DNA from 3 places in the Streptomyces sp. RKND-216 genome. Region 3 is predicted to be linked to each of the others. Evidence: riboswitches for the same ligand, from Rfam matches in the RefSeq annotation. Region 3 holds a riboswitch; each other region holds the start of a gene.
What was found. A riboswitch is a leader RNA that binds a small molecule or an ion and turns the genes downstream of it on or off. The one in region 3 is predicted to bind cobalamin.

Region 1: another riboswitch for cobalamin. It lies ahead of E4198_RS09695 (hypothetical protein); the one in region 3 lies ahead of cobN (cobaltochelatase subunit CobN).
Region 2: another riboswitch for cobalamin. It lies ahead of E4198_RS19635 (energy-coupling factor ABC transporter permease); the one in region 3 lies ahead of cobN (cobaltochelatase subunit CobN).

What each region holds. Positions count from the first base shown of each region.
Region 1 covers NZ_SSBQ01000002.1:2,221,473-2,230,897, forward strand. Annotated here, with positions in the region: gene E4198_RS09680 (LuxR family transcriptional regulator) at 1-2,049, shown strand, start outside; gene E4198_RS09685 (putative glycoside hydrolase) at 2,033-3,658, opposite strand; gene E4198_RS09690 (polysaccharide deacetylase family protein) at 3,806-4,873, shown strand; cobalamin riboswitch at 5,019-5,145, shown strand; gene E4198_RS09695 (hypothetical protein) at 5,408-5,749, shown strand; gene E4198_RS09700 (lytic transglycosylase domain-containing protein) at 5,755-7,092, shown strand; gene truA (tRNA pseudouridine(38-40) synthase TruA) at 7,193-8,050, opposite strand; gene E4198_RS09710 (diiron oxygenase) at 8,184-9,119, shown strand; gene E4198_RS09715 (FAD-dependent oxidoreductase) at 9,128-9,425, shown strand, end outside.
Region 2 covers NZ_SSBQ01000002.1:4,510,896-4,520,320, reverse strand. Annotated here, with positions in the region: gene E4198_RS19680 (beta-ketoacyl-[acyl-carrier-protein] synthase family protein) at 1-351, shown strand, start outside; gene E4198_RS19675 (DUF3145 domain-containing protein) at 486-980, opposite strand; gene E4198_RS19670 (SGNH/GDSL hydrolase family protein) at 1,282-2,196, shown strand; gene E4198_RS19665 (MarR family transcriptional regulator) at 2,268-2,714, opposite strand; gene E4198_RS19660 (NADP-dependent oxidoreductase) at 2,799-3,815, shown strand; gene E4198_RS19655 (organic hydroperoxide resistance protein) at 3,959-4,387, shown strand; gene E4198_RS25045 (alcohol dehydrogenase catalytic domain-containing protein) at 4,651-4,872, opposite strand; partial or broken gene E4198_RS19645 (methyltransferase domain-containing protein) at 4,938-5,630, shown strand; partial or broken gene E4198_RS25590 (hypothetical protein) at 5,630-5,969, shown strand; partial or broken gene E4198_RS19640 (FkbM family methyltransferase) at 5,983-6,144, shown strand; cobalamin riboswitch at 6,243-6,440, shown strand; gene E4198_RS19635 (energy-coupling factor ABC transporter permease) at 6,469-7,188, shown strand; gene E4198_RS19630 (energy-coupling factor ABC transporter substrate-binding protein) at 7,185-7,574, shown strand; gene cbiQ (cobalt ECF transporter T component CbiQ) at 7,581-8,342, shown strand; gene E4198_RS19620 (ATP-binding cassette domain-containing protein) at 8,339-9,214, shown strand; gene E4198_RS19615 (Ku protein) at 9,220-9,425, opposite strand, start outside.
Region 3 covers NZ_SSBQ01000002.1:2,638,925-2,648,349, reverse strand. Annotated here, with positions in the region: gene E4198_RS11745 (precorrin-2 C(20)-methyltransferase) at 1-202, opposite strand, end outside; gene E4198_RS11740 (precorrin-8X methylmutase) at 199-867, opposite strand; gene cobG (precorrin-3B synthase) at 922-2,334, opposite strand; cobalamin riboswitch at 2,406-2,560, shown strand; gene cobN (cobaltochelatase subunit CobN) at 2,594-6,295, shown strand; gene E4198_RS11725 (GAF domain-containing protein) at 6,406-7,446, opposite strand; gene E4198_RS11720 (type I polyketide synthase) at 7,845-9,425, shown strand, end outside.

The DNA of each region.
Region 1 (9,425 bases), 420 kb from region 3:
CTGGCCACGCTGCCCGACCGCTCCCGGGAGACGCTGCTCACCGCGGCGTTCACCACCCATCCGACCGTCGACCTGCTGCGCCGCGCCGGGCGCGCCGAGGCCGAGCACGACATCCGGCTCGCCGCCGCGGCCGGGCTGCTCGTCGCCGAGGGCGGCACCGTCCGCTTCACGCCCCCGGCGGTCGGCACGGTGCTCGCCGAGCACGCCGCCGCGGCGCACCGCGCGGAGGTGCACACCGCGCTGGCCACCGTGGTCCCCGACGCCGCCGGCCGGGTACGGCACCGCGCGCTCGCCGCGCCGGGCCCGGACGCCGCGCTGGTCCGTTCACTGGTGACCGCCGCCGAGGCCGCCGCCCGGCAGGGCTCGCACCGGATGGCGGCCGAGCTGTACCTGCTCGCGGCCGACCGTACGCCCGCCGAACCGGCCGGGCAGAGCGCCCGCCTGGAGTGGCTGGTCGCCGCCGCCGAGGCGGGCGCCTCGGCGGCGCTGCCCGCGCTGGTGCACCGCGCCGCCGACGCCGTGCTCGCCGCGGACGCCTCGCGGGCACAGCGCACCCGGGTGCGGATCGCGCTGCTGGACCTGTCCGGGCAGGGGCTGTCCGAGATGGACGAGGTGTTCGCCGCCGCGCTGCTGGACGCCGACGGGGACCCCGCGCTGATGGGCCCGCTGCGGCTGCGGATCTCCTGGTCGGCGCTGGTCGACGGCCGCCCCGAACGCAGCGGGCGGGAGGCCGACGCCGCGGCCGAGCACGCCCGCGCCGCGGGCGACACCACCACCGAGGCGATGGCACTCGGCGTCCGGGCGACCGTGTCGGTGATCACGGGCCGCGACGACCACCGGGCGGTGCTCGACCGCGCGCTGCGCCTGCCCGAACCGCCGCTGAACGGCTGGCTGCACGCGTCCCCCCGGTTCGTCGCCGCCCGCTTCGCGGTGTTCGAGGACCGGCTGGCCGAGGCCCGCGAGGAACTGCTGCGCATGCTGGCGCTGGTGGAGCGCGGGTCGGGCGAGGAGGTGGTGCAGGTGCTGCGCAGCCTGGCCGAGGTGTCGGTGCGGACGGGCCGCTGCCGGGACGCCCTGGACTTCGCCGACCGCGCGGTGCGGATCACCGAGGAGGCGTCGCTCAGCCCGGGGCCCGCCTGGTGGGACGCTGCCGTCGCCGAACTCGCCGGCGGCAGCATCGAACGCGCCGTGGCGTACGCGGAGAGCGGGCTGCGGGCCTCCACGCAAGAACGGGACGCCATATACCGCGGCCGCCACCTGCATGTGCTGGGCCAGGCACGGATGCGCGGCGGCGACGTGCGGGGCGGCGTGAAGACGCTGCTGCGCATCGAGGCCCTGGAGCGGGGGCAGGGCGTGTGCTCGCCGTTGGCGCTGCGCTGGCACGGCGACCTGGCGTCCGGGCTGGCGGCGCTGGGCGAGACCGAACGGGCCGAAGAGGTGATCCGCGCCGCCCGGGCGGCCGTGGGCTCCCGCGCCCGTGGGGTGGGCGTCACCGCACAGCTCGACCGTGCCGAGGCCGCCGTCCGTGCTGCGCGCGGCGACGCGGACACGGCACTGGAGCTGCTGGGGGGCGCGGCGCGGCGGTTCGAGGAGCTGGGCCAGCCCCTGGAGCGTGGTCACTGCCTGCTGGAACGTGCCCGTGTCCACCGCCGGCGGCGCCGGCACGCCGCCGCCCGGGCCGCCGTGGCGGAGGCGCTGGAGTTGTTCACCGAGTGCGGTGCCCGGCCGTGGGCGGAGCAGGCGGGGCGCAGCCTCGACCGGCTCGGTGCGGGCACGCCTCCCGCCCGGCAGGGCACGGGGGCCCACGAGGACCGTGCCCCGGCGCAGCGCCGCGTGCTGACGGACAACGAGGCCCGCATCGCGGCCCTGGTGGGCGAGGGGGCGACCAACCAGGAGGTGGCGGCGCGGATGTTCCTGAGCGTCAAGACCATCGAGGCGTCGCTGACCCGCATCTACCGCAAGGTCGGCATCCGGTCCCGCACCCAGCTCGGCACGTGGCTGCGCTCGGGTGCGGGACGTGCGGACGCCGGCGTCACCTCCTCGGAGTGAGTCCCCCTGCGTGGTAGCGGGCTCCGGCGTTCCAGAGGATGAAGGAGTCCATCCCGTTGTCACGGGCCGCCTTCACCTGCGCCGCCACCTCGTCGTCGCCGTAGGCGACGCCGAGCGAGAAGTCCTGGAGCCACGGCACAATCACGGCGCCGCTGCCCTTCGCCTGCTTCTCGAAGTCCGCCAGCGACCGCTTCACGATCTTGTACGGGTCGGCGTTGGGGTTGGACACGCCGTACTCGCCGGCCGCCCAGTGCGAGGGGTAGACCATGGGCGCGATGTAGTCGGAGTGCTCGGCCATGGCCGGGATGTCCTGCGCGATCTCCGTCGGGCGGGTGGCCGCCACCCCGAAGACGCAGGCGCCGAGGAACGCGCCCTCGGGGCGCACCCGTTCACGGGTCTCGGCCATGAAGGAGGCGATCCTCTCCGTCGGCCTCCGGTCGCCGAGCCCGGGGAAGGTGAAGCCGCTCATCCGGCCGTCGGGGCGGCGCACGTAGTCGTACAGGATGTCGTCGAAGCCGAGTTCGGCGGCCTCCACGGCGAGGTCCATGTTGTACTCGCGGACCTCCTCGTTCGCGAAATTGGTGAACGACAGCTTCCCGTAGTGCCCGCCACCGCCGTACGGGGCGCCGTTCGCGTCCTGCACCACGCGCTCGCGGGCACCGGACCTCCAGGACGCCCTCGCCAGGATCGGGTCGCGGAAGGCGACGATGCGGCCCACCACGCGCACGTCCCGCTCGTGGAGTTCGCGGAGGGCCTTCTTCGCGTCGTAGTAGCCCTTGGCGGCTCCGATCTTCCGCGCCAGCGGGACCTGCGAGTCGTAGCCGATCTCGCCGTCCTCGTCCTTGATGTCGAGCTGGACGGCGTTGATCCGCCCCTCCTCGGCCATCTTCAGGATGGGATCGCGCAGGGCCTTCGACGTCCAGCCGATGGCCGTGATGTGCACCGCCCGGGTGTCGGGGTAGGGCACCAGAACCGTGGCGTTCTCGGCCGTCTCGTTACCGCCCTCGTCGACCGCGCGGACCTCGACCTCGGGGGCGGGTTCGGCGAGGCGGTGGGAGAACGCGCCGTCGTCGCCGACCTTCACCTCTGCCCCGCCGACAGTGACCGTCCGCGCGCCCTCGACGTGTCCGCGGATGGTCGCTGGCGCGCGCAGCGACTCGGCCTGCGCCTTCTCGATGGTCAGGCGCGGCGCGGTGGTGTCGACGGTGAAGGAGCGCCGGGTGGTCTGCGTGAAGCCGAGGTTCCCGTTGGCGGCGACGGTCAGTTCGTGCGCGCCGTCGTCCAGCCCGGGCGTCTCGACGAGCAGGCGGTCGCCGTCCCGACGGGTCTTCGCGGGCTCGCCGTCGAGAGAGACGGTGAGGCCGTCCAGCGACGTGCCGCCCCGCGCGACCAGCTCCAGGCGGCCGTTCTTCGTCTCCGCGCCGTTCAGCACACCACCGTTCTCCAGGCCCGCCACGCGTATCTGGGGCGGTACGGACCGGAACGCGACGGCGGCCAGGCCCGCGCAGCCGACCACCACCAGCATGACGGCGAGGATCGCGAGACGTCGGCGGCCGAGGACCTGGACGAAGCTCCTGCGCCTTCCCGCTCCGGGTGGACTGGTCTGCACGCGCGATCACCTGCCGTTCGGGAGGTCGTGTCTGACGTGACGTCAGCCTGAACAGGGCTGCCGCCTCGGACGATTCGACCACTCGACTCCCGGCAACAATGCCACTGTCGTCTCTTCATACTTCCCTGGCGCGGCAGGAGGCCAATCATGGTTCGTCCACTCCGGCTCGGCGCGGCGGCAGCCGCGGCCGCGCTCCTGACCCTCGCGGGATGCGCCGGGAGCACCTCATCGGACGAGCCGGAGGACCGGAAAGCGGAACGCGCGCCGGGTGCGGCGGACACGGCCGGCGGCGAACGGGACAGCCCGTCGCCGTCCCCCTCCGCGCCCGACCCGGCCGCCGTCGACGCTGACGAACTCGGCGCCGTACCGGTGCTGATGTACCACCAGATCGTCGACGATCCGCAGAGCATCTACGACCGCACGCCCGAGGACTTCGAGGCCGAGCTGGAACGCCTCGCCCGCGAGGACTACGTTCCGGTCACGGCCCGCGAACTGACCGGCGGCCGCATCGACATCCCTGCGGGCACCCACCCCGTCGTCCTCACCTTCGACGACTCCACCGTCAGCCAGCTCGCGCTCGACGCCGCCGGGAAGCCCGAACGGGACACCGCCGTCGCCGTCCTCCGCGACGTCGCGGAGAAGCACCCGGACTTCCGCCCGGTCGCCACCTTCTTCGTCAACGGCGACCCGTTCGCCGAACCCGGTGGGCAGCGCACGCTGGGCTGGCTGCACGACCACGGCTTCGAGATCGGGAACCACACCCTGCGGCACACCACCCTCGGCACGGTCTCCGGCTCCGAGGTCCAGCGCGCCGTCGCCCGCAACCAGAAGGCCATCACCGACGCCCTCCCGGACGACGTCACCGTGGACTCCCTCGCCCTGCCCAACGGCTCGATGCCGTCCGCCGCCGGGCTCGCCGTCGAGGGCTCCTCCGGCGGCACCGACTACCGGCACGCCGGAGTCTACCTGGTCGGCGCCAACCCCGCGCCGTCCCCCTTCTCCTCGGACTTCGACCCGGCGGCGATCCCCCGCATCCGCTCCCAGGGCCCGGACGGCCCCGACGCGAAATTCGCCTCCGCCGCCTGGCTCGACAAGCTCGCGGACGGCACCGTCGCCCGCTACACCTCCGACGGCGACCCGGACCGCGTCTCCTTCCCCGCCGACCGCAAGCCCTCCCTCGCCGCCCCCTTCGAGAACCGCGCCCAGCCGTACTGACTCGTCCGGCCCCCCCACCCGAAGGGGCGAACCCGCCCCGGACACGGGCTTCCTCGCTCCCCCGGCTGAACGCCCCGGCTCCCGTGGAGGCCCCCGGCGCGCGCAGCCGAGTGTGCGACGATGTCCGGCGACAAGGCGACGGCGGAACGAGGAAGCCGGTGTGAATCCGGCGAGGTCCCGCCACTGTGACCGGCGAGCGGATCCCGAACAGGCCACTGCCCCCGGCGGGCGGGAAGGCCGGGACGAGCAGTGACCCGAGAGCCAGGAGACTCCCGCGGTCGCCCCTCGACGAACCGGGGCGGACTTCCCCGGAGGGGAGTGTGGGCAGCATGCCCGGGACACCTTCACTCCGCCCCGCCGTGCCACGGAACCCGAATCGGCGGCGGCGCTGCCCGGCGACGCACGCTGAGGTGAGGATCCGGCGGAGACGTATGCGGTGACAACGGACCGTACGTGAAATTTCCGCGCGTCCCCCGCTCGGCCGCTGCCTACACTGGTCGGCGCGCCACGCAGGGGTACGGAACGGGGAGACGCATGACGACGCACGGGGGCGAGTTCTCGGCGAGCGCCGCATCCATCGACGGCAGTTCACACCTGCTCCTCGAGGTCGCGGGACTGCTCCACGCCGGACGGATGGACGGCGAGAACGCGACGATGTGCCGGGTGCCGCGGTCGCATCCCGAGGTGGCTCAGTCCGTGCACCGGTTCGCGACGTTCGCCCGCGACCAGTACGCCGACGCCGTCCTGCTGCTGGCCGCCCTCGCGACGAAGCTCGAGGCGACGGGCCACGCCTACGCCCGCGCCGACGAGGACTCCCAGCGGGCCCTGGACGGCGTCCTGCAGTCCGGGCGGCTCGTCGACCCCCAGGACAGGTGACCGCGATGGCCCACCGAGCCGACGTCGCGTTCCTCGCCGACGCCAACCCGGCGCTCATCGAGCGCAACGCCGACGAGTTCGCGCGGCTGCACCGGCTCGCCGACTCGACGGACGACGCCTTCCTCAAGGCCGGCCGCGTCGACTGGGTCAGCACGTCGCAGCAGCAGTACGTGAAGCGCCTGGACGAGGCGAAGCAGCTCGTGGACGGCCTGTCCGCCGGTTTCCGCAAAGCCTGGCAGGCGCTGGCCGACTACGCCGAGGCCGTGACGACGGCGCAACGCCACTTCGACGACGGCGAGTTCTCCGAACGGAAGCTGGCCGAGGTTGTTGCACGGGAGGCGACTCTGCTCACGCGTCTGACCGGTGCGGAGAGCCCGATGCGGGAGTGGGAGGACCTGCGCGACTCCTCCGGTCTGCTGGACCGGATCGGCGAGTTCGGCGTCGACGTCGACGCGATCCGGGAGGACGCCGAACGCCACTACCAGCAGGCGAACGACGCCTACGGGGACGCGCAGCGCGTCGAGTCGGAGGCACGAAGCCGCTGCCTCGCCGAGCTGCGGACGGCGTACGCCTCGCTCCCCGAGTTCCGTGGCGGCTCCGGCGACTCCGCCGAGATCCTGGGCAGCCTCGGCCTCCTCCGGGAGGAGACGCGGCAGGCCGCGGACGACCCCCACGCGCAACTTCCCGGCACCGGCGTCAAGGCCGACGCGATCCCGTCCCTCAGCGACGCGCTCGTCGTGAACGAGAAGCTGGAGCGCATCCGGTCACTGGCGGCGGAACACCCCGACGCGAAGGGCATCAGCTACCTCCTGCCCTCGGACTCGGAAGAGACCCTCCGGGGCTACGTCGACGCCAACAGCGCGCTGATCAGGGCTGCCGCCCACCACTCCGGGCTGCCGCCCGAGATGGTCGCGGGCATCGCGTGGCAGGAGGTCGGGGGCGCGCCGGCGGTGGTGGACGACGTGGCCGACGAGGTACGGCAGCTCGTGCCCGGGACCGGGGAGGCCGACCACACGTCGATGGGGCCGCTCGCCGTGCAGGTCCGGCGAGGCGCCGAAGTCCTCGGCTACGACCCGCACCACCTCACCGACCACCAGCGGGCGCGCGTCGAGGAGGCGATCAAGGACCCGGCGCAGAACGTCTTCATCGCCTCCGAGTACCTCGCGCAGATGAAGGCGGAGAGCGGCTTCGCGGACGTGCCGGCCGAGCAGATGACACGTGCGCAGATGCAGGAGCTCGCCGCGCGGTACAACGGCGGACCCTACTGGCAGAGCGACGACGCCCAGGCCTACGCGCGCCGCTTCGACGCCCGGCTGGACGAGGCGACGGCGCCGCTCCGCTGACCGGCGCCGGGGGGCTTGGCAGCCGCCGGGACGGCCCCGTCGGGCCGCACGGCCGACGGATCGGCGGTGGATCTCGTGGAGTTCGCCGGCACACCTCCGGTCAGCAGCAGCCGGAGGCTCCCGGCAGCGTGCGCTTGTTGCGGGAGGCGGCGTTGCGGGCGGCGAGGTCGGCGTCCGCGGGGTAACCGACCTCCTCGAGGGTGAGGCCGTGCGGGCGGACGACGTGCACGGCGGAGTCGCGGACGCCCGCCGCAAGGACCTTGCCGGGCCATTCGGAGGGCCGGTGGCCGTCGCCGACGAACAGCATCGCGCCGACCAGCGACCGGACCATGTTGTGGCAGAACGCGTCCGCCAGGACGGTCGCCTCCAGGACGCCGTCGCGGTGCCGGACCCAGTGCAGCCGCCGTAGGGTGCGGATGGTGGTGGCGCCCTCGCGCTTCTTGCAGTAGGCGGCGAAGTCGTGTTCGCCGAGCAGCGCGTCGGCGGCGGCGTTCATCGCGTCGAGGTCCAGGGGCCAGTTGTGCCAGAGCACGTGGCCGCGGCGCAGCGGGTCGACGCCCCCGGGATGGTCGCAGACGCGGTAGGCGTAGCGCCGCCAGATCGCGGAGAAGCGCGCGTCGAAGTGGGGCGGCGCCTCGGCGACCCGGTGCACGCGGACGTCCATGGGCAGCCGTCCGGCGAGGCGGCGCAGCAGTTGGCCGCCCTGCTCGGCCCAGAGGTGGGCGGGAAGGTCGACGTGGGCGACCTGGCCGCGGGCGTGGACGCCCGCGTCGGTGCGGCCCGCGACGGTGAGCGGTGGTGCGGCGTCCAGGCGCAGCACGACGCGCAGCGCGTCCTCGATCTCCTGCTGGACGGTGCGCTGCCCGCCCTTCTGGCGGGCCCAGCCGGAGAAGTCCTTGCCGTCGTAGCTCAGGTCGAGCCGTACCCGGACGAGGCCGGGCTCCACGTCGTCGCTCACGCACTCGATCCTCTCACCACGCCCCGGCGCGCGTGACGGCCCTCCGCGCCCGTTCCTTACTCGAGGGTAGGCATCGCCGGGAGTTCTTGCTATACAGGCCGTCAACAAGCCACGGCGGATCACGACGACGCGCATCAGGGAGCCCAGCAAGGCAGGCAGCACCGTTCGGCCGGAGAACGGAGCCGACGCACGGCCCCGCGAGGACCGCCTCGCGCAGCGGCTGCTCGACTCCTCCGCCCGGCTCTCCTACGACCCGGCCACCGAGGTCGACTGGGAGACGCCCCTCGACGAGGACTTCCACGGCGCCAGCCCCGAGTGGAGCACGCTCTACGGGACGCCGTACTGGAACGAACTGACCGAGGCGCAACGCAAGGAGCTGACCCGGCAGGAGGCCGCGTCGGTGGCCAGCACCGGCATATGGTTCGAGATGATCCTCCAGCAGATGGTGCTCCGGGACATCTACGCCAAGGACCCGACGGACGAGACGGTGCAGTGGGCGCTCACCGAGATCGCCGACGAGTGCCGCCACTCCCTCATGTTCGCCCGCGGCGCGAAGAAGCTGCGCGCCCCCGCCTACCGCCCGCACCGCGTCGCCGTCGAACTCGGCCGCGCCTTCAAGACCGTCGCCTTCGGCGAGGCCGCGTACGCCGCGATCCTCGTCGCCGAAGAGGTCCTCGACGTGATGCAGCGCGACTGGATGCGCGACGAACGGGTCGTGCCGTTCGTACGCACCATCAACAACATCCACGTCGTCGAGGAGTCCCGGCACATGAAGTTCGCCCGGGACGAGACCCGCCGGCACCTCGCGCGCACCGGCCGCACCCGCCGCACGATCCACGCCTTCGTCATCGCGGTCGCCGCGTACGTGATCGTCACCAGCATGGTGCACCCCGGGGTCTACGCGAACGCCGGCCTCGACGAGCAGCGGGCGGTCCGCGAGGCGAAGGCAAACGAGCACCACAAGGCGATGATGCGCTCCAGCTGCTCGGGCCTGATGGAGTTCCTCTCCTCCTGCGGTCTGCTCACCAAGCCGGCGCTGGTCTTCTACCGGCGCGCCCACCTCATCTGAGCAAACCCATGGCCTACGCGATCACCCAGACCTGCTGCAACGACGCCACCTGCGTGGCCGTCTGCCCGGTCAACTGCATCCGCCCGACGCCGCAGGAACGGGCCTTTGGCAGCACCGAGATGCTGCACATCGACCCGCGGACCTGCATCGACTGCGGTGCCTGCGCGGACGCCTGCCCGGTGGAGGCGGTCTTCCCCGTGGACCGGCTGCCTCCGGCGCAGCAGGAGTACGCCGACATCAACGCCGCGTACTTCGCGGGCGCCGCCTCCCCCGGCGAGAGAGCCGACCACGGCCCCGTCTTCCACG
Region 2 (9,425 bases), 1.9 Mb from region 3:
ATGCACATCAACGCGCATGCGACGTCGACCCCGCAGGGGGACATCGCCGAGATCAAGGCACTGCGCAAGGTGTTCTCCGGCGACGTGGACCACATGGCGCTGTCCGCGACGAAGTCCATGACCGGTCACCTGCTGGGCGGTGCCGGTGGCATCGAGACGGTGGCGACGGTGCTCGCGCTGCACCACCGCCTCGCTCCGCCGAGCATCAACATCGCGAACCTCGACCCGGAGGCGGACGCCGACGTCGTCCGCGACGAGCCGCGCGAACTGCCGCAGGGCCGCATCGCGGCGCTCAACAACTCCTTCGGGTTCGGCGGCCACAACGTGGTGCTGGCGCTGCGGACGGTCTGACCTTCGGGGCCCGCACAGGCGAACGCCCCGGCCTGCCAGGTCGTCAAACCTGGCAGGCCGGGGCGTCTGCGCGTGGTGCCGTGGTGCCGTGGTGCCGTGGTGCCGTGGTGCCGTGGTGCCGTGGTGAAGGGTACTCAGACGACCTGGTGGAGCCAGCGCACCGGCGCGCCCTCGCCGGCGTACCGGAAGGGTTCGAGTTCGTCGTCCCAGGGTTTGCCGAGCAGCCGGGCGATTTCCGCCTCGAGGTCGCTCTCCCCTCGCGCGGAGCGGGACATCGCGGCGCGCAGCCGGTCCTCGGGGATCAGGATGTCGCCGTGCATGCCGGTGACGGCATGGAAGATGCCCAGCTCGGGGGTCGAGCTGTAGCGCTCTCCCTCGGCGGCGGCACACGGGTCGGCGGTCACCTCGAAGCGCAGCATGTGCCATCCGCGGAGCGCGGAGGCGAGCTTCGACGCGGTGCCCGGCTCCCCCTGCCAGGAGAACTCGGCACGCCAGGTGCCCGGGGAGGCGGGCTGTTTGATCCAGTCGAGCGCGACGCGGCCGCCCAGCACCCCTGCCACGGCCCACTCGACGTGCGGGCAGAGCGCGCGGGGCGCGGAGTGGACGAACAGGACTCCACGTGTCGTCACCGGGACCTCCAGTGCGGTTCGAGCTCCGGCCTCGCGGGCGAGCTCGAGTACCTGCCGGTCACGCGCCGGACCGGCGTCTGACATTCTGCACCATCGATCACTGACCTACCAGCTTCCGAGGTGACCAACAGTAAACACCATTGTGGTCATTCCTCCACGAATCGGGCAGGATATGACGCGATGTGATGGGTGTTCGGTTACCTGTACGCACGCGCCCCCCACGAGAGAAAGCTACCGCGCCGCTTCCGACCACGGGTGCCGTACGGTCGGGAAGGGAGACGACGCGGAAGGGAAGGCGGCGATGCGGACACGCGGACACACCGCCCGGATGGCGGTGGCCGGCGCCCTGGCCATGGCCCTGGGGTGCTCCCTGGCGGCCTGTCAGGGCGGCTCCTCACCCCCCTCCTCCTCGGCATCCAAGGCACGGCCGGGTACATCCCCTTCATCACCCGGAGCGTCCGCGGCGCCCTCGGCCTCCCCCGCATGGGACACCGACCCCGACTCCCTCGCCGCCGTCGGCGACTCCATCACCCGGGCGTTCGATGCATGCGGGCCGCTCACCGACTGCCCGAAGTCGTCCTGGGCCACCGGCACCGACCCGACCGTGGCCAGTCTCGCCTCCCGGCTCCTCGACGACCCCGGCCGCGACAGCTGGAACCTGGCGGTCTCCGGCGCGACGATGGCCGACCTCCCTCGACAGATGGCGCAGGCGGCGGACCGCGACCCGGAGTTGGTGACGGTGCTCGTCGGCGCCAACGACGCGTGCAGGCCGTCGGTCGACGCGATGACACCGGTGGCCGGCTTCCGCACGGACTTCGAGCAGGCACTGCGCACCCTCCGGGAGGAGGCTCCCGGTTCCCAGGTGTACGTGGCGAGCATCCCGGACCTGCAGCGGCTCTGGCAGGTGGGACGCGACGAGCCGGACGCCCGCCGGGTGTGGGATTACGGCATCTGCCGCTCCATGCTGGACGCGCCACGGGACACGGGTGAGGCCGCGACCGCACGCCGGGCGCAGGTCTCGGAGCGCGTGGACGCCTACAACTCCGTGCTGCGGGAGGTCTGCACGGAGGTGAGGCGGTGCCGCTGGGACGGGGGCGAAGTGCACGACTACCGCTTCACCGCGAACGCGCTCAGCCGCTGGGACTGGTTCCACCCGAGCCGGGAGGGACAGAGCGACTTGGCCGAACTCGCCTACGAGCGCATCACGGACGGCTGACTCGACGAGACCGCCGGGGCCGCCGTGCGCCCCGGCGGGGACGGCGCGCCGGGCGCCGGGGATGCGCGGCGTCACGGACTGTCAAGCATCCGTATGAGCAGGTCACGGAGCACCCGCCGCTCCAGCGGCGTGAGCTCGGCGAGCGGCTCTCGGGCGAACCCGAGCGCGCCCCGCAGGCTCGCGGCCGTCGCACTGCCGCGCTCCGTGGCCGCGGCGAGCTTGACGCGGCGATCGGCCGGGTCGGGCCGCCGCTCGACCAGGCCCCGGGCCTCCAGCCTGTCCACGATACCCGTCACGTTCGACGGCTCACACCTCAACTGCTCGGCGATGCGGCGCATCGGCGTGGGCTCACGGTCGAGCAGGGCGAGAACGCGCGCCTGCGCTCCGGTGAGCGCGTGGTCGGCGGCGGCCACCTCGTACTCCGCGTGGTAGCGCGCCACGACGCCGCCGATCAGCTCGACGACCTCGCGCGTGAGGGCGTCGGGCAGGGGCGGGACGGAGGGGGAGCCGGTCGACATGGTCTCAGCCTACCTCAAAGCTTGACAACATGAAATATCCAGGTGCAGCATTGTTTCAGCACCTGAAGCATCTGGAGGCACCACATGACTCTGCCCACCGCCGGTCGCGCCTGGCATCTGACGGCCCGCCCGCAGGGCTGGCCCACGCCCGACGGGTTCGCGCTGCGGGAGGTCCCGGTCGAGGCCCCCGGGGAGGGCCAGATCCTCGTGCGCAACCTCTACCTGTCCGTGGACCCGTACATGCGCGGCCGGATGAACGACGTCCGGTCGTACGTGCCGCCCTTCCAGCTCGACGCGCCCATGGACGGCGCTGCCGTGGGCGTCGTCGTGGCTTCCGATGCCTCAGGCTTCGCCGTGGGCGACCACGTCCTGCACGGGCTCGGCTGGCGGGAGTTCGCCACGCTCGACGCCCGGCACGCCACTGTCGTCTCCGCCGACCTGGCACCGCTCAGCACCTACCTCGGAGTTCTGGGCATGCCGGGCCTCACCGCCTACGCGGGTCTGCTGGAGGTGGGAGCGTTCACCGAGGGCGACGCGGTGTTCGTCTCCGGTGCGGCCGGCGCCGTGGGCGGCCAGGTGGGCCAGATCGCCCGGCTCAAGGGGGCTTCCCGGGTGATCGGCAGTGCGGGCTCGGACGAGAAGGTGCGGTTGCTGACCGAGGAGTACGGCTTCGACGCGGCCTTCAACTACAAATCGGGTCCGGTCGCCGAGCAGCTCCGAGCCGCCGCCCCGGAGGGGATCGACGTCTACTTCGACAACGTCGGCGGCGACCATCTGGAGGCCGCTCTCGGTGCGATGAACGTGCACGGCCGCGTCACGGTGTGCGGCATGATCGCGCAGTACAACGCCACGGAGCCACCCGCCGCGCCGCACAATCTCGCCCTGCTCATCGGCAAGCGGATCCGGATGCAGGGCATGCTCGTCAGCGACCACGCATCGCTGCAGCCGCAGTTCGTCTCGGAGGTCTCCGGCTGGATCCGCTCCGGTGACCTCACCTACCGGGAGACCGTCGTGGACGGCATCGACAACGCCCTGGACGCCTTCCTCGGCATGCTCAAGGGCGAGAACACCGGAAAGATGGTCGTCCGCCTCGCCGACTGACGGCAGCGACCCGAACCAACACCCGATCATCCGACCCCACGAGGCTCCCCGCCCTGCCTGCGCCCGCATCCTCTAGGCTCGGACCGGACCGCAGAGGTCGTGGGCGCGAGCCTCCCGGTCGGACAAGGAACGAGAGGATCTTCATGTCCATCCCATCCCTCGACGTCCAGTACACCGCGGTGGCCACCGCCCGCAACGGCCGCGACGGCCGGGTCGCATCCGACGACGGCAAGCTCGACGTGGTCGTCAACCCGCCGAAGGAACTGGGCGGCAGCGGTGAGGGCACCAACCCGGAGCAGCTGTTCGCCGCCGGCTATAGCGCCTGCTTCCAGAGCGCCCTCGGCGTCGTCGCCCGCCAGGAGAAGGCCGACATCACCGGCTCCACGGTCACCGCAGAGGTCGGCATGGGCAAGACGCCGGAGGGCGGCTTCGGCCTCAGCGTCGCCCTGCGCGCCAGCATTCCTCTGGTGGACGCCGCGACTGCCACGCAGCTGCTGGAGAAGGCGCACCAGGTCTGCCCGTACTCCAACGCGACACGCGGCAACATAGAGGTCACCCTGACCGTCGACTGACGGCAGACGGCGGACGGCAGACCCGACGGTCGTCCGCTCGGCAGGAGTGGACGGGTGGGTGGCGCCGCCCGTCCACGCCGCGCCGCGACGTCTCCGATCCACGGGTTCGCATGACGCGCTCGAGAACGTCGGCTCGATGCCCGTCGACCGACGGTTCGTCAGCCGGCCGTACGCAGCAGCCCTTTGCCAGTCGGGACGTCGGAAACGGTGGCGAGCAGGCCCATCGCTTCGGGGGAATCTGGTCAGTGGCAGGCGGCGGCTGGTCAACAGTGCGGGGGCGAGCCGTCCGGAGGCCGGCGCGGGGGCGCCCCCTCCCCCTCGGCGTCCACCACACCCGACCACTCGTGCCCCGGGGTCACCGGGTAGCGGCATAACTCCCGCGGCTTCGTGCCGTCGTACAAGGCGAGTTCCTCCGCGCAGCAGCCGGCGGCGTGCTCGGCCACGCGAACCTCCCCGGGGCCCGGCGCCGCAGCCGACCCGGTCACCAGCCGATGCGCGCCGGGCCCCTCGATGACGATCGCTCGGACCAAGGGGTCGTGGACACCGGTCGTCACACCGGCAGGCACACCTCCTGGCGCGGGCGCTCGGCCCGGTGCCGCAGACCGTGCTCGACGTCGGCTGCGGAGACGGTTGGGCCGCGGCCGTCGCCGGTCCGCTGCTGGCACCGCACCGGGTCGTCGGTGTCGACTGGTCGCAGGACGCGCTGCGCCGCGCGGCCCATCACCTGACCGCTGTACGCGGCGAACTCACCGGTCCTGGCCTGCCGTTCGCAGACGGGGTCGCGGACGCCGTGTTGTTCAGCGAGGTCATCGAGCACCTGGTCGGCCCGGACGCGGCCCTGGACGGACTGCACCGCGTCCTGCGGCCGGGCGGCCACCTGCTGCTGTCCACACCCAACCTGGCGGCCTGGTACAACCGCGGCCTTCTGCTGGCCGGGGTGCAGCCGGTGTTCTCCGAGGTGAGCCTGCGGGGCATCCACGGACGGCCCGGCGCCCAGGGGATGGGGCACCTCCGGCTCCACACGGCCCGGGCGCTGCGCTCGATGCTGCCCGCAGCGGGCTTCGAGGTGCTGGAGGTCGCCGGCGCGCCGTACCACGGCGTGCCGCGCCCGCCGCGTCCGCTGGACCGCCTCGCCTGCCGGGCGCCGTCGCTCGCCTCGATCCTGCTGGTGCACGCGCGCAGACTGCCCCGCCCGGACGAGGACGCGGACGGCACGGGGCACGAAGCGGAGGGAAGCGGCTGATGCTCTGGGGTGTCGCGGCGGCGCTGCTGGCCAACCTGCTGTTCAGCGTCGGTTTCGTGGTGGAGAAACGGGCGCTGTCCGCCACCCGCCCCGCCGCTCTCCTGGTCCATCTGCTGCGCAGCCCGCTGTGGCTGGTGGGAGCCGCGGCCCTGCTGCTCGGCTTCGGCGCACAGCTCGTCGTCTGGCGGACACTGCCGCTGGTCGCTGCGCAGGGCCTGTTCGTCACCGGGCTGGTGATGCTTGCTTCTGCTGTCCGCTCTCTGCCTCGGGGAGCAGCCGAGCGGGCGGGAGCGGCGCGGCATGGTGGCGATCCTGGCCGCGCTGGTGCTGATCGTGCTGGGTGCGGCCGACGCGCCGGTGGCTGCCGCTGGCCTCGTTCGACCTCGCCGGCCACCAGGCCCGCACCGCGCACGTGGCCGAACACGACCTGCTCCGCCGTTCTCTGGCCCCGCACCGCCGGTACGTCAACTCGGTGCCGTTCCTCCCGCCCGGGGGTCGGCCCGGAGCCGGGTGACCCCCGGCCGGCGACGCGGGGCGCGCGGTGTGACGAACGTTCACCCGGAACCGCGGTCCGTCGGACCGGTGATGGTTGTGGCGGTGAAGTGCGGCGGTCTACTGTCGCAGGGCCTTGGTGTTCGGGAAACCGGTGCGGAACCGGTGCGGCCCTCGCCACTGTGATCGGGAAGTCCGGCTCCTCCCCCGTCAAGGGAAGCCACTGGCGCGCCGCGGGAGACCGCGCGGGCCGGGAAGGCGGAGACCGGGCGGCATGACCCGTCAGCCAGGAGACCGGCCGAGGCGCGTCGTCCATCCACGAGGTGCTGGAGAGGTCTCACCCGACATGCACATAGCCGAGGGGTATCTGCCCCCGTGGCACGCGGTCGCCTGGAGCGCCGCCGCCGCTCCGTTCGTCGTCCACGGCGTCCGCAAACTGACCCGCGAGGTCCGAGAACACCCGGAGTCCACCCTGCTGCTCGGCGCCTCCGGCGCCTTCACCTTCGTCCTGTCCGCCCTCAAAATCCCTTCCGTGACGGGAAGTTGCTCGCACCCCACGGGCACCGGCCTGGGGGCCATTCTGTTCCGGCCGCCGATCATGGCGGTGCTGGGCACCCTCACCCTCCTCTTCCAGGCGTTGCTGCTGGCGCACGGCGGCCTGACCACGCTGGGCGCCAACGCGTTCTCGATGGCGATCGTGGGGCCCTGGGCCGGGTACGGCGTCTACCGGCTGCTGCGGCGGAGCGGTGGGCCGCTGATGGCCGCGGTGTTCTGCGGCGCCTTCGTCGCCGACCTGAGCACGTACTGCGTCACCAGTGTCCAGCTCGCACTGTCCTTCCCGGACCCGGCGTCGGGGTTCGTCGGCGCGCTGGCGAAGTTCGGCGGGATCTTCGCGCTCACCCAGATCCCGCTGGCGGTGAGCGAGGGCCTGCTGACCGTGCTGGTGATGCGTCTGCTGACGCGGTCCAGCACGGGTGAGCTGCGGCGCCTCGGGGTGCTGACGGAGCTCGCCGAGCGGGTCGCCGCCGCCCGTACCGAGTCCGAGCAGGAGGAGACGGCCCGATGAAGCGCGACACACGGATCAACCTGCTGCTCGTCGTGGTCGTCGCGGCGCTCGCGGTGCTGCCGCTGGTCCTCGGTCTCGGCGACCACAAGGAGGAGCCGTTCGCGGGCGCCGACGCGCAGGCGGAGACGGCGATCACGGAGAACGCCCCGGACTACGATCCGTGGGCCTCCCCCCTGTACGAACCGCCGTCCGGCGAGGTGGAGTCGGCGCTCTTCGCGCTGCAGGCGGCGCTCGGCGCGGGCGTGCTGGCCTACTACTTCGGGCTGCGCCGCCGCCGCCAGGGCGAGGCGCGGTCCGCTGGGAGCCCGGCGGGTGCTCCGGACCCGTCGGGCCCGCCCACGGAGGAGGGGGCGGACGGCGGCCGCGACACGCCCGCCTCGGCCTGACCGACGGTGCTGCCCATCGACGCGGCGGCGCACAGCAGCCGCTGGCGCCACCGCCATCCCCTGGAGAAGGCGCTGCTCGGCCTCGGACTCACGGTGCTGGCGATCAGCCTGCCGCCCTGGCCGGGCGCGCCCCTGGTCGCGGCGGCGACCCTGGCCGTGCTGCTGGGCCCGGCCGGCGTCGCCGGGCGCGCGCTGTGGCGGGCCTTCCGGGTGCCGCTGGGCTTCTGCGTGACCGGCGCCGTTCCGCTGCTGTTCCAGCTGGGCGGCGCCGGAGGCGGGCCGGTGCCGTGGCTGTCGCTCGCCCCGGACGGGGCCGTCCGTGCGGGTGAGCTGCTGGCCCGTACTTCGGCGGCCTCCCTCGGCCTGCTGCTGTTCGCTTTCACCACGCCCGTCTCGGACGTGGTGCCGCGCCTGGTACGGGCCGGGGTGCCGCCCGCCGTGGTCGACGTGGCGCTGGTCATGTACCGAATGAGTTTCCTGCTGCTCGACTCCGTGCGGCGGGTCCGTCAGGCCCAGGCCGCCCGTCTGGGCCACACCACGCGGGCAGCGGCCTGGCGGTCCCTCGCGGGACTCGCCTCGACCGCGTTCGTCCGCGCCTTCGAACGGGCGCAGCGGCTCCACACCGGGCTGGCCGGGCGGGGCTACGACGGGACCCTGCGGGTGCTCGTGCCGCCGGCCCGGCTCTCGCCCCGCTTCCTGACGGCCACGGCGCTGCTGCTCGCTGGCCTGGCCGTCCTCACCCTCACGCTGAGGAGGTTCCCCTGGTGACACCGACGTCGCCGCACCCACCGCTCGTCACCCTGGAGAGCGCCGGTTTCCGCTACGAGGACGGTCCGCCGGTGCTGCACGGTCTCGACTTCGCCGTGCCGGCCGGCCGCTCGCTGGCCGTCCTGGGCCGCAACGGGAGCGGCAAGACCACGCTGCTCCGCGTCCTCTCCGGCGGTCTGCGGCCCACCTCCGGGCGGCTGCTGCTGGAGGGCGAAGAGGTCGCGTACGACCGCCGCGGCCTCACCCGGCTGCGTGCGGCGGTCCAGCTGGTCGTACAGGACCCGGACGATCAGCTGTTCGCCGCCTCGGTCGGGCAGGACGTGTCGTTCGGCCCGCTGAACCTGGGCGTGCCTGAGCCGGACGTGCGCCGCCGGGTGGCCGAGGCACTGGAGGCTCTGGACATCACGGAGCTGCACGACCGGCCGACGCACCTGCTCTCCTACGGGCAGCGGAAGCGGGCGGCGATCGCCGGCGCGGTGGCGATGCGGCCGCGACTGCTGATCCTCGACGAGCCCACGGCGGGCCTCGACCCGCACGGGCAGGAGCGGCTGCTCGCCGTCCTCGGCGGGCTCCAGCGGTCCGGAACGACCGTGGTGATGGCGACGCACGACGTCGACCTGGCGCTGCGCTGGGCCCAGGACGCGGCGGTGCTCACCCCGGACGGACTGCGCAACGGGTCGGCGGCCACGCTCCTCGCCGACCCGGACCTGCCGGCGTCGGCCGGGCTGCGCCTGCCCTGGGCCACCGCCGTGGCAGCCGCGCTGCGCGCCCACGGCCTGCTCGCCGACGGCACGGCCGGCCCCCGCACCCCGGAGGAGACCGCAGCGTGGTCGGCCTCCGCCTGCCCCGGCCCCCCTGCCCGGGGGGCCTGACCCCGTCACGCGGACTTGCGGGGGCTGCGCTTCGTCGCGGTGGTCTTCTTGGCGGTCTTCTTCGCCGTCGTCTTCGCCGTCGTCTTCGCGGTCGTCTTCTTGGCGGTCTTCTTCGCCGCGGACTTCTCGGCCGCCGTGCTCTTCCTGCTCGCCGCGCTCTTCTTGGCGGGGGCCTTCTTCGCGGCCTTCTGGGACGCCGTCTTCTTCCGCG
Region 3 (9,425 bases):
GCGCGGCGATGGAACGCGCGATGGAACGACCGTGGCGGGCGCTGTGGTAGGCGACCACGTCAGCGGCTGCGAGGGCTTCGACGGCGCGCATCGTCATCAACGACGGGTCGCCGGGGCCGAGTCCGACGCCGTAGAGCCGTCCCGTACCGGAGGCGGGGTGACCGGTTGCGGGGTAACCGGAGGCGGGGGTGGGGGCGTTCACTCTTCCTCGCTGGCGATCGCGTTGAGCGCGGCCGCGGCGAGCGCGCTGCCCCCGCGCCTGCCGCGTACCACCAGGTGTTCCAGGCCGGCCGGGTGTGCGGTGAGGGCGTCCTTCGACTCGACGGCGCCGACGAATCCGACCGGCACGCCGATGACGGCGGCGGGGCGCGGAGCGCCCGCGTCGATCATCTCCAGCAGCCGGAACAGCGCCGTCGGCGCGTTGCCGACGGCGACGACGCCGCCGTCCAGCCGATCGCCCCACAGTTCCATCGCGGCGGCGCTGCGGGTGGTGCCCAGCCGCGCGGCCAGCTCCGGCACGGACGGGTCGGACAGCGTGCACACCACGTCGTTGCCGGCGGGCAGCCGCTTGCGGGTCACACCGCTGGCCACCATCTGCACGTCGCAGAGCACGGGCGCACCGGCACGGAGAGCCGTGCGGGCCCGCGCGACGGCGCCGGGGGAGAAGGCGAGGTCGCGGACGAGGTCGACCATGCCGCAGGCGTGGATCATGCGCACCGCGACCTGCGCCACGTCCAGGGGAAGCCCGTCGAGGTCCGCCTCCGCACGGATGGTGGCGAAGGACTGCCGGTAGATGGTGGCGCCGTCCTTCTCGTACGCGTAGGCGCCTGCGTGGCCCGCGTCACGGTGGTCGTCGGTCCGGTGCATGGGGTGGCCCCGCCCCTCTCGGTGGTCCCGGTCGTCTGGTCGCCGCTCATCCGGTCACCCGCCGGCGGTGGTGGTGCGTGCCGCCGCGGCGGTGGTGAGCGCGGCGGCGAACTCCCCGGCGTCGTCCGTGCCGGGCACGGACACCTCGTAGCGGCCGTCGCCGGTGGCGACGGCGTCCACGTGCAAGCCCTTCGGACGTCCGCACCGGCGGGTGCAGCCCGACAGGTACACCGGCAGCGGCGGCCGGGAGTCATGGGCGGCGGCCGCGGCGAGGGCGTCCGCGCGGACGTCGGACAGCGACGCCGCGCAGCCCGGGCGTCCCGCGCAGGCACCGAGGCCGAACCACGGCGAGGCGGCCGAGGTGACCAGGCCGCCCGCCCCGGTCTCCGCGAGCGCGGAGGGCGCCGCCACCGACGCGAGCCCCGGCACGACGACGCCGCGCCAGGGGGTGACGCGGAGTGCGCCGGTGCCCCGGGTGAGCGCCAGGCCGGCGAGCAGGCGCGCCTGCGCGGACGTGAGGGTTCCCAGCGGCGCGGTCACGCACAGGGAGGCGTGCACGCCGCCGGGCGCCACGACCACTCCGGGTGCGGGCCCCGCCCCTTCGACGTGCGCGCCCGGGGCTGCGCGGTCTGCCCCGGCGGCGTCGCGTACGCGTGGGGCGCCGGTGTCGTACCCCTCACCGGTGGCGGGGCCCGCGCTCGGTTCGGGGGACGGCCGTTTGACGCGGGTGCGCCGCAGCGCCTCGGTGACGGCGGCAGCCGTGTGCGGGGCGTCGGCAACGCGCCACGCGCCGGTGCCGAGGGTGAGGAAGGTCTGTGCGGCGTGCAGCGCGACGCCGGGGGCGTCCGCCGCCGGGATGGTGACCTCCGCGCCGGAGATGCCGACCCGGACCACGGCCGTGCCGGGCCCGTCCGCCGTGCCGTCGGCACCCGGCGCGGGCGTCGCCGCCGTCACCGTCACGTCGGCGCCCAGAGCCGCGACGTCGCCGCGGCCGTCGTCGAAGGCGAAGAGGAAGCGACCGGAAAGACCGGTGGCCCCCGGGTCGGCGCACAGCAGGCGGTCCAACTGCCGGACCCACGGCTGGACGTCGGCGTGCCCGCGGGCGTCCAGGCCGGACAGCGGGGTGGCCACCACGTTGCGCACCCGTTCGTGCGTGGTGGAGGGCAGCAGCCCCGCCTCCCGCAGCCGGGCGGCGAGTTCGGCGCCGCAGTCGGCGGCGAGTCCGCGGAGTTGGACGTTGCCACGCGAGGTGAGGTGGAGGGCGCCGTCGCCGAGGCGGTCCGCCGTGTCGGCGAGCAGGTGTGCCTGCGCGGCGGTGAGCGCACCGCCGGGCACCCGTACTCGTGCCAGGGCGCCGTCGTCCGCGGCGTGCAGCCGCAGCGCGCCCGGGCAGGCGTCGTCGCGGCCCCGGACGGGGGCCGTCACGGGGGCAGGGCTCGCTGAGGTGCGGCCACGGGGCGTCGGCATCGCGGCGAGCATACAGACGGAAGGCGCCCGGACCGTATGCCCCGGATCACGGCCCGGAGCACCCGCGTTGCGCCTACGATGCTGGCCGGCGGGTCGTATGCCCGTCATCGCCGTAGACGGCGACAGGGGAGGAAGCCCGGTGCGATTCCGGCGCGGTCCCGCCACTGTGAGTCCGGTGAAGAGGAACCGGACGAGCCAGGAACTCCCGCCGTCCGACACCGCCCGGGGCGTGGACACCCCGAGGAAGGCTTCACGTCGCATGCCGCTTTCGCCCGCGGAACGAGACCCGCAGCCCGCAGACTCCCCCGGATCCGCACCCGAATCCGCCGACTCCTCCGACCCGTCCGGCTCCCCCGCCGTCCTGCTGCTGTCGACGTCCGACACCGACCTGCTCAGCGCCCGCGCGGCCGGCGGTCCCGTGCGCTACCGCTTCGCCAACCCCTCCCGCCTCGACCTGGACGACCTGCCAGGGCTCCTGGACGGCACCGGCCTGGTCGTCGTGCGACTGCTGGGTGGGCTGCGAGCCTGGGAGGACGGGCTGGACGCACTGCTCGCCGGGGACCGGCCGGTGGCGGTGCTGACCGGTGAACAAGCCCCGGACGCCCAGCTGATGGCGGCGTCGACGGTGCCCGTCGGGATCGCCGCCGAGGCGCACCGCTACCTCGCGCACGGCGGCCCCGGCAACCTCGAGCAGCTCGCGCGGTTCCTGTCCGACACGGTGCTGCTCACCGGACACGGCTTCGAGCCGCCCGCCGCCGCGCCGACCTGGGGCCCGCTGGACCGCTCGGCCCCCGCACCCGCCGACGGCGCCCCCACGGTCGCCGTCCTCTACTACCGGGCGCACCACATGAGCGGCAACACCGCCTTCGTGGAGGCGCTGTGCGCTGCGCTGGAGGAGGCGGGCGCCCGCGCGCTGCCCCTGTACGTGGCGTCCCTGCGCGCTCCCGAGCCGGAGCTGATCGACGCACTGCGCGCGGCCGACGCGATCGTCACCACCGTGCTGGCAGCGGGCGGCACCCGCCCCGCCGAGGCGTCGGCGGGCGGCGACGACGAGTCCTGGGACGCGGGCGCGCTCACCTCGCTGGACGTGCCGATCCTCCAGGCGCTGTGCCTGACGGGTTCGCGTGCCGCGTGGGAGGAGAACGACGAGGGCGTGTCCCCGCTCGACGCGGCCGGCCAGATCGCCGTCCCGGAGTTCGACGGGCGGCTGATCACCGTGCCGTTCTCCTTCAAGGAGATCGACCCGGACGGCCTGCCCGCCTACGTGCCCGACCGTGAACGGGCCGCCCGCGTCGCGGGGATCGCCCTCCGGCACGCCCGCCTGCGCCACGTGCCGCCCGCGGACAAGCGGATCGCCCTGGTGCTGTCCGCGTACCCGACGAAGCACTCCCGGATCGGCAACGCGGTCGGCCTGGACACGCCCGCCAGCGCCGTGGCGCTGCTGCGCCGGATGCGCGCCGAGGGCTACGACTTCGGTGACGCCGAGGTCCCGGGCCTGGCATCCGGAGACGGCGACGAGCTGATCCGCGCCCTGATCGACGCGGGCGGCCACGATCAGGACTGGCTGACCGAGGAGCAGTTGGCCCGCAGCCCGGTGCGCATTCCGGCGGCCGACTACCGGCGCTGGTTCGCCGAGCTGGATCCGGCGCTGCGGGAGGCCGTGGAGGAGCACTGGGGGCCGCCGCCGGGGGAGATGTTCGTCGATCGCAGCCGCAACGACGAGGGCGACATCGTGCTGGCCGCGCTGCGGTTCGGGAACCTGCTGGTGCTGATCCAGCCGCCGCGCGGCTTCGGGGAGAACCCGGTCGCGATCTACCACGACCCCGACCTGCCCCCGTCGCACCACTACCTGGCCGCGTACCGCTGGATCGCCGCCCCGGACGGGGAGGGGGGTTTCGGTGCGGACGCGATGATCCACCTCGGCAAGCACGGCAACCTGGAATGGCTGCCCGGCAAGAATGCCGGCCTGTCTGCGGGCTGCGCGCCCGACGCGGCGCTGGGCGACCTGCCGCTGGTGTACCCGTTCCTGGTCAACGACCCGGGCGAGGGCACGCAGGCCAAACGCCGGGTGCACGCCACGTTGATCGACCACCTGGTGCCGCCGATGGCCCGTGCCGACTCCTACGGCGACATCGCGCGCCTGGAGCAGCTCCTCGACGAGTACGCGCAGATCTCCGCGATGGATCCGGCCAAACTGCCCGCCATCCGCGCCCAGATCTGGACGCTGATCCAGGCCGCGAAGCTCGACCACGACCTCGGGATGGCGGACCGTCCGGACGACGACGGCTTCGACGACTTCCTGCTGCACGTGGACGGCTGGCTGTGCGAGGTGAAGGACGCGCAGATCCGCGACGGCCTGCACGTCCTGGGCGGCGCCCCGACCGGCCCGGAGCGCGTCAACCTGGTGCTGGCGGTGCTGCGGGCCCGTCAGATCTGGGGCGGCACCTCCGCTCTCCCCGGCCTGCGCGAAGCACTCGGACTGGACGAGGCCGCGGCGACCCGTACGGCCGCCGACGCGGCGGAGGAGCGGGCGCGGGCGCTGGTGCAGGCCATGGAGGACGCAGGCTGGGAGCCGTCCGCGGTCTCCGGGGCGGCCGCGGGGGAGACCGATCAGGTGGCCCGCATCCTGGAGTTCGCCGCCCGCGAGGTGGTGCCCAGGCTGGCCGCCACGACGGACGAGATCGATCACGCGGTGCACGCGCTGGCCGGCGGGTTCGTGCCGGCCGGGCCGTCCGGCTCACCGCTGCGCGGGCTGGTCAACGTGCTGCCCACCGGCCGCAACTTCTACTCCGTGGACCCCAAGGCCGTGCCCTCGCGCCTCGCGTGGGAGACGGGGCAGGCGCTCGCGGACTCGCTGCTGGAGCGCTACCGCACCGACAACGGCGCGTGGCCGGCCTCGGTCGGCCTGTCGCTGTGGGGCACCAGCGCGATGCGCACTGCTGGGGACGACGTGGCCGAGGCGCTCGCGCTGCTGGGTGTACGGCCCGTGTGGGACGACGCGTCCCGCCGCGTCACCGGCCTGGAACCGGTGCCCCTGGAGGAGCTGGGGCGCCCGCGCATCGACGTGACGCTGCGCATCTCGGGCTTCTTCCGGGACGCGTTCCCGCACACCGTCGGCCTGCTGGACGATGCCGTCCGGCTCGCCGCTTCCCTCGACGAGCCGGACCAGGACAACCACGTCCGCGCGCACACCCGTGCCGAGACCGCCGAGCACGGCGACGAACGCCGAGCCACCACGCGCATCTTCGGCTCACGACCGGGTACGTACGGCGCCGGCCTGCTCCAGCTGATCGACTCCCGCGACTGGCGCACCGATGCCGATCTGGCCGAGGTCTACACGGTGTGGGGCGGATACGCCTACGGCCGCGGGCTGGACGGAGCGCCGGCCCGGGAGGCGATGGAGAGCGCCTACCGGCGCATCGCGGTGGCGGCGAAGAACACCGACACCCGCGAGCACGACATCGCCGACTCGGACGACTACTTCCAATACCACGGCGGCATGGTGGCCACCGTGCGCGCGCTGCGCGGCAGCGCGCCGGAGGCGTACATCGGGGACTCCACGCGTCCCGAGACCGTACGCACCCGCACCCTGGTGGAGGAGACCTCACGGGTCTTCCGCGCCCGCGTGGTCAACCCCCGCTGGATCGCGGCCATGCGCCGCCACGGGTACAAGGGGGCCTTCGAACTGGCCGCCACGGTCGACTACCTCTTCGGCTACGACGCCACCACGGGCGTGGTCGCCGACTGGATGTACGACAAGCTGGCCGAAACCTACGTACTGGACCCGGAGAACCGGGAGTTCCTCCAGCATGCCAACCCGTGGGCGCTGCACGGCATCGCCGAGCGCCTGCTGGAGGCCGAGTCGCGCGGCATGTGGGAGAAGCCGGACCCCGCCGCGGTCGCGGCGCTCCGTGAGGTGCTGCTGGAGGCCGAGGGCGACCTCGAGGGCGATGCCGACTGATCCAGCCGCACCGCCAGCCGCACCCGCCCGGCGCGGACGAACGGTTCCGCGCCGGGCACGCGGCCGTGCCTGACGGAGTGCGGGGCGAAGCCCCGCACCCGAGGACCGCCTTACCGGAGGTACATGCCGCTGGGGCCGCCGTGCTGCTGCGTCCACCCGTCGCCGGTTCCGAACTGCGCGAGCTGCTGCGTGAACTCGGCGGCCACCTGCTGCGGGTCCTCCGTCGCCGGGCGCGAGGTGACGTTCATCGCGACCGTGAGGATGCCGCTGACCGGGGCGTTCGGGGAGAGGCGCACCGGAGTGCAGGTGAAGGAGTATGTCTGTGGGGTGTCGGCGTCCCGCGTGATGAGGCGCGCCTCCGCCAGGGTGGTCGTCTGGCCGGTGCGGTACGCGTCGTCCATCGCCTTGAAGACGCCGACCGTGTCCAGGCCGGGCAGCACCGTACGGCCCTCGCTGAGGCGCTGGACGCGGCCGAACGCGTCGCCCTGGCGGCCGTTGGCGTAGCGCAGCACGTGCTTGGGGCCCTCGGTGAGCATGATGGGCCAGGGGGCGCCGTCGAAGACGGCGAACATCTCCTCCTGCTGGGTGAGCAGGCTGTCGCGCAGGCGGAACTCCGACAGCAGCGTCTCGGCGAGCTGCTGCATGCTCTCCTTCACGCCGCGGTCCCACTCGCGGGGCCGCATGTCGGCGACGCACACCGTGCCCAGGATGACGCCGGTGTGGTCGCGCAGCGGCGTACCGAGGTAGGCCCGCACGCCCATCTCGTTGACCAGCGGGTTGCCCTTGAAGCGGGGGTAGTCGAAGACGTCGTCGAGGGCGAGCTGCGCGCCCTGTGCGACGACGTGCGGGCAGAAGCCGTAGTCGGTGGGGGCGGAGCGGGGGATGTCCGGGATGTCGCTGAGGTCGAAGGAGACGGCGCGACGCTCCTGGCCGTCGTCGTCTCCGGACCGCGGGGCGTACATGCCGCGGAACATCTGCTGCTTGTCGTTGATGAAGTTGACCATGGCGAGCGGAGCCTGGGTCAGGCTTGCGGCGATCCGCGCCGTGCGGTCGAATTCGGCTTCGGGGTCCGGTGCGTTGAGGCCGAGGCGCTGCAGGCGTCGCCGACGCCGCTCGGCGTCATCAGGCTGATCGGGCGTCAGGGGGTCCATGGCCGCCCATGAAACCAGAATATCGTCTTCCGCACCGCCCCCCGGGCAACATCGGGGACAAGCGGTGACTGCTGCCGCAGGCACATGCCGGTATCAGTTGCCGTGTGGTCAATCTCTCAGGCTGTCCACAGTCCTGCGTGTTTAACCGACACCCGGTGACTTTGCGCCAGTTGGCTTCATGCCGATGGGCCTGATTCGTCCTTGCGTAGGACAATCGGCCCCCCGGGTAAAACCGGAGTGTGTGGTTCAGCTCGCGTCCTCCGGGTTCACGTATGCGCTTCCGTCATTGATCATTGGCGGGTTCGCTTGTCGACGGCCGGTCAAGAAACAAGCACACAACGCAGTGAAGGAGAGTTCCGATGGGTGGCAGGTCCGCAGGAGATGTCGATGAGCGCTCCGTGGCTGTCATCGGCCTGGCCTGCCGGTTCCCCGGTGCGGCGGACGCCGATCGGTTGTGGGAACTACTCGAGGCCGGTATCGACGCGACGAGCGAGACCCCGGCGGAACGCTACGACGTCGAAGCCCTCTACTCCGCCGGGTCCGAGCCCGGTACCCTCGCCGCCCGCCGGGCGGGCTACGTCGAAGGGGCCGGCGACTTCGACGCCGAGTTCTTCGGCATGTCCCCCACCGAGGCCGCCGAACTCGACCCGCAGGCACGCCTGTTGCTCATGACGTCCTGGGAGGCGCTGGAGGACGCAGGCCAGTGCGCCGGCGATCTCGCGGGGAGCCGCACCGGCGTCTACGTCGGCAACACCCGGGCCGACTACCTGGAGATCCAGTTCCGTCAGGGCCTCGAGGCCGTCGCGCCCTCGTACTTCCACAACTTCCGCCCCCTGCTGCCCGGACGCGTCTCCCGCGCCCTCGACCTGCGCGGCCCCAGCATCCTGGTCGACACCGCCTGCTCCTCGTCGCTCTCCGCCGTGCACTCCGCCGTGCAGGCGATGCGCGCCGGGGAAATACCCCTCGCCCTTGCCGCAGGCGTCAACATCCCGCTGCGTCCCGACGAGGGCGTGATGATGACCCAGGCCGGCACTCTCGCCCGCGACGGACGCAGCAAGTTCGGTGACGCGGGCGCAGACGGCTACTCGCCGAGCGACGGGGTCGGCGTGGTCGTCCTCAAGCCGCTGGCCGCCGCGCTCGCCGACGGCGACCGGATCCGCGCCGTCATCCGCGGCAGCGCCGTCGGCAACGACGGCGGCACCGGCGACTCGCTTCTGCTGCCTTCCCTCGAGGGGCAACTGGACGTACTGCGGTGGGCGTACGAGGATGCCGGGGTGAATCCGGCGGACATCGACTTCGTGGAGGCGCACGGCACCGGCTCGCCCTCACTCGACCCCCTCGAACTCGGTGCGCTCGGCCGCGTCCTGGGCGAGGGCAGGCCCGCGGAGCGGCCCTGCCTGGTCGGATCGGTCAAGACCAATATCGGGCACGCCGAAGCGGCCGGAAGCATCGCCGGCCTCATCAAGACCGTGCTGTGTCTGGAGCACGAGCAGGTCCCCGGAAACCTGCACTTCGACACCCCCAACCCGCTGGTCCCCTGGGACGAACTCCCGTTGGAGCTGCCCGCCAAAGCGCAGGACCTCTCCGGCCGCGAACGGCCGCTGCTGGCCGGTGTCTCCGGTCAGGGCGCGTCCTGCCTCAACGCCCACCTGGTGCTCAGCCAGGGCCAGACCCGTGCGATCGATCCGGCGCTGGCGCCCGCTCCGGAACAAGGCGCCGAGCCACAGCTGCTCGTCGTGTCCGCGCGCTCGCCGCAGGCGCTCGCCGACCTCGGCGAGGCGTACGTCCGCTACCTGTCCCCCGGCGGGCGCGGCTCGGTCCTTCCCCTGGCTGACGTCTGCTTCAGCGCCGCCACCCGCAGAGAACACCACCAGCACCGGATCGCCGTGATCGGCGCCACCCACGAGGAACTGGCGGAAGCACTCCAGGTCGCCGCCGTGCCGGACGCCGTCCCGCCGGCCGAACCGCCGGCCGGCCAG